DNA from 3 places in the Allobosea massiliensis genome. Region 1 is predicted to be linked to each of the others. Evidence: predicted binding sites of a transcription regulator. Region 1 holds the regulator's gene; each other region holds the start of a gene.
What was found. The regulator PhoB, encoded in region 1, activates phosphate uptake and scavenging genes when phosphate is short. The targets are predictions, from matches to a motif close to TGTCATNNANCTGTCAT.

Region 1 (2,259 bases):
AACCGTCGCGCGCGATCGCCTCGCGCAGCGACCCCGACAGCGCATAGATCGCGCCGCCCTCGAGTCCATGCGCGTCGATCATCGCCTCTCCAACAATTTCTTTGCCGGCAAAGCGAAGCGTGATCCGTTTCAGCGGCGCGCCGGCGAAGCGCTCGCGCAGCGTGTCGGACCAGGCCACGGCGAAGCCGCCATTGGCGGGCCGCAGCGGCGAAATGGCAACGCCCTTGCCGGCCAGCAGCGGCACCCAGCCACCGTCCGAGCCGAGCCGCGGCCAGCTCGCCCCGCCCAGCGCAAGCAGCGTCGCATCGGCGGCGACCGTCACCTCGCCGGCCGCCGTGGCGAAGGTCAGCGCGCCCTCGTCGTTCCAGCCGGTCCAGCGCCGGCCGGCTTCGAGCCGCACCCCGAGCCCGTCGAGCCGGCGCAGCCAGGCGCGCAACAGCGGCGACGCCTTCATCGCCTTCGGGAAGACGCGCCCGCTGGTGCCGATGAAGCTCTCCGCGCCGAGCTCGTCGGCCCAATCGCGCAGCGCCTGCGGTGGAAACGCCTGGATGGCGGGTTCGAGCCAGTCCCGCGCCGCGCCGTAATGCGGCAGGAAGCTCTCCAGCGGCTCGGAATGGGTGAGGTTGAGCCCGCCGCGCCCGGCGAGCAGGAATTTGCGCGCCGGCGACGGCATCCGCTCATGGATCGTCACGCGGTGGCCGGCCTGGGCCAGCCGCTCGGCCGCGATCAGCCCGGCCGGGCCGGCGCCGATGATGGCGATGTCTTTGATCTGCATCGGGCCGGCTTGCGCCGTCGGGCGTCGCGGGTCAAGCGATCAGGCGCATGCCGGAGCGACCTCGTCATTCTCGGGCTCGACCCGAGAATCTATGGCCGGCACGGCAGGGGAGCCTCGGCGTCACGAGATGCTCGGGTCTGCGCCCGACCATGACGGTTTCCCTCACGCCCGCGCGAAGGTCTCGTCGAAGGCGTAGCCCGCGCCACGGACGGTGCGCAGCGGATCCTTGGCGTCGCCCGGCGTGATCGCCTTGCGCAGCCGCCCGACATGGACGTCGACCGTGCGCTCGTCGATGTAGACGTCGCGGCCCCAGACGGCGTCGAGCAGCTGGGCGCGCGAATAGACCCGGCCCGGCGCCTGCATCAGGAATTCCAGCAGCCGGAACTCGGTCGGCCCCAGATGCAGCTCTTCGCCGGCCCGGCGCACGCGGCGCGTCGTGCGGTCGAGTTCGAGATCGCCGGCGACCAGCAGCCCCGCGACATGGCCGGGCTTCGCCCGGCGCAGCAGCGCCTGGATGCGCGCGATCAGCTCCGGCAGGGAGAACGGCTTGACGACATAGTCGTCGGCCCCGGTGGCGAGGCCGCGCACGCGCTCGGTTTCTTCGCCGCGGGCGGTCAGCATGATGATCGGCACGCGCTCGGTGTCGCGCCGCGCCCGCAGCCGCCGGCACAGTTCGATGCCGGAGAGACCGGGCAGCATCCAGTCGAGCAGCACGAGATCGGGCGTGTTGTCTCGCAGATGCAGCTCGGCGTCGTCCCCCCGCGCCACGCTGTCGACTGCGAAGCCCTCGGCCTCGAGGTTGTAGCGCAGCAGCAGGGTGAGGGGTTCCTCGTCCTCGACGATCAGGATGCGGGCGGCCATGGCACGGTTCCGTTCTTGGCGTTTGTGCCGAAACGCATCGTCATGCTCGCCCTTGTGGCGAGCATCCACGTCTTGAACGCGGCGTGGGTCCGGCGAAGACGTGGATGGTCGGAACAGGCCCGACCCTGACGGCGAAGGCTCCGGCGCAGTCGGTGTTGTCAGCTCCCTGTCACGGCCTCGACCGTGATGTCGGTGGTCTCGAGCTTGGGACGGTTGATGTCGAGCGATTCGCCGGTGACGAGATAGTGGATCGTCTCGGCGATGTTGGTGGTGTGGTCGCCGATGCGCTCGACGTTCTTGGCGCAGAACAGGAGATGCGTGCAGAAGGTGATGTTGCGCGGATCTTCCATCATATAGGTCAACAGCTCGCGGAACAGCGAGGTGTAGAGCGCGTCGATCTCGCCGTCGCGATGCCAGACCTCGAGCGCCTTCTGCTCGTTGCTGGTGGCGTAGGCGTCGAGGACGTCCTTGAGCTGCGCCTGCACCAGCCGGCTCATATGCTCCAGCCCGACGACGGCGCGGTGCGGCGGCGAGAACTGGCCGGAGATCGCGACCGCGCGCTTGGCGATGTTCTTGGCGAGGTCGCCGACGCGCTCGATGTCCGAGGCGATGCGGATCGCCGA
Region 2 (2,259 bases), on a different contig from region 1:
CCCGAGGCGTTCTCGGCCGGGATGATGGCGAAGACGAGTTCGGGATACTTCGCCTTCCAGTCCTGGGCGAAGGCGGGGGCAGCCAGCGTGGCGGCGAGCGCCGCGGTGGCGAGCGTCAGGGTGTGACGACGGGTCAGCATGAAGTGCTCCTGTTGGTCTTCTGGGAGAGGGACCGCCCGGCGGGCCGGACGGAGGTCAGGCGACGTTCTGCTTGGCGCGCTGCGCTTCTTCGCTGGCGATGGCCTCGAGCTGGTCGAGCGCCTCGGCGCCGGCGTCCTTGGCTTCGATGCCGTAGAGCTTCGCCGCGATCTCGCTGGTGAGCTGGTGGGGCGGGCCGTCGAAGACGACCTTGCCGGCGGCCATGCCGATCAGCCGGTCGCAATATTTCGACGCGATATCGAGGTGATGCAGGTTCGAGACGACGGTGATGCCGTCCTCGCGGTTGATGCGGAACAGCGCGTCCATGACGACCTGCGTATTGCGCGGATCGAGCGAGGCGATCGGCTCGTCGGCGAGGATGATCTGCGGTTCCTGGACCAGGGCACGGGCGATGGCGACACGCTGCTGCTGGCCGCCGGAGAGGGTTTCGGCACGTTGGGCGAGGAGATGACCCATATCGAGCCGCTCGAGCGCCGCGATGGCGCGGATCTTGTCGTCGCGCGAAAAGCTCTTCACCAGCGTCAGCGCTGCGGCGCGATGGTCGAGCCGGCCAAGCAGGACATTGGTGAGGACGTCGAGGCGGCCGACCAGGTTGAACTGCTGGAAGATCATCGCCGTGTCGCGCCGCCAGCGGCGCAGCGCGGCGCCCTTCAGCGCTGTGACGTCACGGTCGCCGGAAAGGATGCGGCCTTCGCTCGGATCGGCGAGGCGATTCAGCATGCGCAGCAGCGTGGACTTGCCGGCGCCCGAGCGGCCGATGATGCCGACCATCTCGCCGCGCGGAATGGACAGGGTTACGCCGTCGACCGCGGCTTTGCCACCGAAGCGCTTGGTCAGACCCTCGATGCGCAGCATGATGCCGTTCCCGCGTTCCGTTGGCAGCATGGCTTCCGCCCGCGGCAGATCCTGCCGTAGGGGCCATGCTTTCCGACGGGCGACAGCTAGCCGGCACAGATGACAGACGGGTGACGGTCGGGCAGGCGGCCGGATGCCGCCTCAGGCGCCGCGCAGGAGCAGATCGACGCAGTCGCGGACATAGGCCGCGCGCTGGTCGGGAGGCGTCTGCGCGACGTTCATCAGCGCGCGATGCTGATGAAAGCCGCGCAGCATGCCGACGAACTGTTCCGCGAGCACCTTGGCCCGGGCATCGTCGAGCGGTTCCGCGAGGCCATCACCGACATGTGAACGTTGCCGCAGCAGCTGCGACAGCTCTTCGATGATCCGTAGCGCTCCCGCCTCGTAAGCCGCTTGGCCAAGCTCGGGAAAGCGGGCCGCCGCACTCATGACGAGACGATGGAGATCGAGGGAATGCGGGTCCAGCATCATCGCCAGTGCGTCTTCCCCGAGCCGTATCAGAGCGCTGCGCAGGTCGACGTCCTGGATGGGTCGGCGCAGCGGAATGGTCAGTTTTTCAGCGAGTTGCGTGCAGATCGCGCGGAAGAGGGCTTCTTTGTCGGCGAAGTGCGCGTAGATCGTCTGCTTCGAGACGCGGGCCCTCTGCGCGATCTGGTCGAGCGTCACCCGCTCGTAGCCTTCGGCGAGGAACATGGCGGAGGCTGCGCGGATGATGGCGCGATGCTTGTCCACCCGCAATCGTGACGGCAGGCGTCTTGCATCCGCCTCGTCGTCGGCAGACAGTTCCGGTGCGGCAGCATTCGTCATGGTTCTGCCCATCGTCGCCCTTATCAAACTGGACCGTCCAGTCTAAAATAAGCGCGTCATATCGGAGCGTCCAGTTCTATGAAGCGGTTCGTCTATCTGCTCCTGATCATCGGCCTCGCCGGCGGCGGCTACTACGGCTACCGCCATTACGAGAAGTCGAAGGCGCCGGCCCCGGTCGCCGCCGCTCCACAGGGGCGCGGTGCGGTTCCCGTCGAGGTGACCAAGATCGAGCGGGGAACAGTCAACGAGGAGGTCGAGGCGCTCGGCACGCTCGCCGCCGATGAATCCGTCGTGATCGCCCCGGAAATCGCGGGCCGCGTCACGGCTCTGGGCTTCAAGGAGGGCGAGCGGGTCGAGAAGGGGCAGGTGCTCGTCAAGCTCGACACCGCCATTCTCGATGCCGAGCTCAAGCAGCAGCAGGCGGATCTCGGCCTCGCG
Region 3 (2,259 bases), on a different contig from region 1:
CCGTCGGCTCCTTGTTGGTCAGTTGCAGCAGCGGCGTCTCGAGGAAGGGCTTGTCCTTGTAGAAGCCGGACGCCTTGACCTTCTCATAGGCCGCCTTGGTGATCGGCAGATAGCCGGATTCCGTGTGCAGCTTCACCTGGCGGTCGACATCGGACAGGAAGGTGAAGAACTTGGCGACGCCCTTGTATTCGTCGGCCTTCTTGCCGCCCATCACCCAGAGCGAAGCGCCGCCGATGATCGAGTTCTGCGGAGCGCCCTGGACATCGGGGTAATACGGCATCGGGGCGTTGCCCCAGTCGAACTTGGCGTTGGCGCGGACGTTGCCGAAGAAGGCGGAGGAGGTCAGGAAGATCGGGCACTCGCCCGAGGTGAAGCGACCTTCGCCCGTGTTGGTGCGGCCCGAGTAATCATAGGTCTTGTCCTTCTGCATCTCGACCAGATTGGTCAGGTGCTTGAGGAAGACGCCCTTGTTGAAGACGAACTCGGTGTCGAAGCCTTCGAAGCCGTTGGCCTTGGTGCCGACCGGCTCGTTGTGCCAGGCGCCGAGCTGCTCGACATTCACCCAGGTCACCCAGGCGTTGGAGAAGCCGCACTTGTCATAGCCGGCCGCCTTGAGCTTCTTGGCCGCGTCGAACACCTCCGGCCAGGTCTTGGGCGCCGCATCAGCGTTCAGCCCCGCCTTCTTGAACGCGTCCTTGTTGTACCACATCACCGTGGAGGACGAGTTGAAGGGGAAGGACAGCATCTCGCCCTTCGTGGTCGAGTAGTAGCCGGTGATCGCGGGCAGATAGGCCTTGGGGTCGAAGGTCTCGCCGGCGTCCTTCATCAGGTCCTGCACCGGCTTGATGGCACCCTTGGCCGACATCATCGTCGCGGTGCCGACCTCGAAGACCTGCATGATGTGCGGCGCATTGCCGGCGCGGAAGGCGGCGATGCCGGCGTTCAGCGTGTCGGCATAGGAGCCCTTATAGGTCGGAACGACCTTGAAGTCCTTCTGCGAGGCGTTGAACTCCTCGGCCAGCCGCACGACCACGTCGTTGTTGGCGCCGGTCATGGCATGCCACCACTGGATCTCGGTCTGCGCCAGCGCAGGCGCGGCGCCGCCGAGGACGAAGGCCGCGACGGACATCAGGATACGTGATTTCACGGTCATCTCTTTCTCCCTTCCGCCCTCGGTGGGCCGAGGCGGCTGTTCTTGTTGGTGCGCAAGCTAACATGAAGGCCGGGCGACGGTTCAATGACAAAATGATGACGGATGCAAGCGCGGGCGCTTTCGCCGCGCCCGGATCGGGCTCTTGCACAATCCCCCGGAAGACGCTGTTCTCCCGGACCCCACCGCCTTCCACGGATGCCTCCCATGCCCCGCCTGACTCTGACGCCCGAACGGACCCTTCCCGCAGACGCGCAGGCCGCGGCCCTGCTGGGACGCATCTGGCGCCCGGATGCCGCGGGGCCCGCGGTGGTCACGCTCCGCGACGGAAACGTGATCGACGTCACCCGCACCTTCCCGACCAGCCGCGACCTCTGCGAGGCGCCGGATCCCGCCGCCGCGCTGCGGGCCGCGTCGGGCGAGACCGTCGCGCCGCTCGCCGAGATCCTGGCGAACACGCCGCCGGATGGTCGCGATGCCGCGCGCCCCTGGCTGCTCTCCCCGCTCGATCTGCAGGTGGTGAAGGCCGCCGGCGTCACCTTCGCCGTCTCGATGCTGGAGCGTGTCATCGAGGAGAAGGCGCGCGGCAACCCGGCCGCCGCGGCCACCATCCGCGAGGAGATCGGCAAGCTGATCGGCGATGATCTCTCGAAGCTGAAGCCCGGCTCGCCCGAGGCGATGCATCTCAAGGATGTCCTCATCAAGCAGGGGGCCTGGAGCCAGTATCTCGAGGTCGGCATCGGCCCCGATGCCGAGATCTTCACCAAGGCGCCGCCGATGTCCTCCGTCGGCACCGGTTTCGACGCCGGTCTGCATCCCGCCTCGACCTGGAACAATCCCGAGCCCGAGATCGTGCTCGTCGTCGCTTCCGACGGCCGCATCGTCGGCGCCACGCTGGGCAACGACGTCAATCTGCGCGATGTCGAGGGCCGTTCGGCCCTGCTCCTCGGCAAGGCCAAGGACAACAATGCCGCCGCCGCGGTCGGCCCCTTCATCCGCCTCTTCGATGCCGGCTTCACCCTCGACCATGTCCGCAACACGACCGTGACGCTCAAGGTCGAGGGCGAGGACGGCTTCGTGCTGGAAGGCTCCTCCTCGATCGCGAAGAT

Region 2: phnC (phosphonate ABC transporter ATP-binding protein) is a predicted target of PhoB. The motif match lies at 1,114-1,130, and genes of this name have one in related genera.
Region 3: ugpB (sn-glycerol-3-phosphate ABC transporter substrate-binding protein UgpB) is a predicted target of PhoB. The motif match lies at 1,227-1,243, and genes of this name have one in related genera.

What each region holds. Positions count from the first base shown of each region.
Region 1 covers NZ_JBHSLU010000030.1:19,669-21,927, reverse strand. Annotated here, with positions in the region: gene ACFPN9_RS12095 (TIGR03862 family flavoprotein) at 1-775, opposite strand, end outside; gene phoB (phosphate regulon transcriptional regulator PhoB) at 938-1,636, opposite strand; gene phoU (phosphate signaling complex protein PhoU) at 1,795-2,259, opposite strand, start outside.
Region 2 covers NZ_JBHSLU010000009.1:11,516-13,774, forward strand. Annotated here, with positions in the region: gene phnD (phosphonate ABC transporter substrate-binding protein) at 1-140, opposite strand, end outside; gene phnC (phosphonate ABC transporter ATP-binding protein) at 196-1,014, opposite strand; gene ACFPN9_RS06020 (TetR/AcrR family transcriptional regulator) at 1,156-1,821, opposite strand; gene ACFPN9_RS06025 (efflux RND transporter periplasmic adaptor subunit) at 1,900-2,259, shown strand, end outside.
Region 3 covers NZ_JBHSLU010000051.1:147,465-149,723, forward strand. Annotated here, with positions in the region: gene ugpB (sn-glycerol-3-phosphate ABC transporter substrate-binding protein UgpB) at 1-1,153, opposite strand, end outside; gene ACFPN9_RS16985 (fumarylacetoacetate hydrolase family protein) at 1,358-2,259, shown strand, end outside.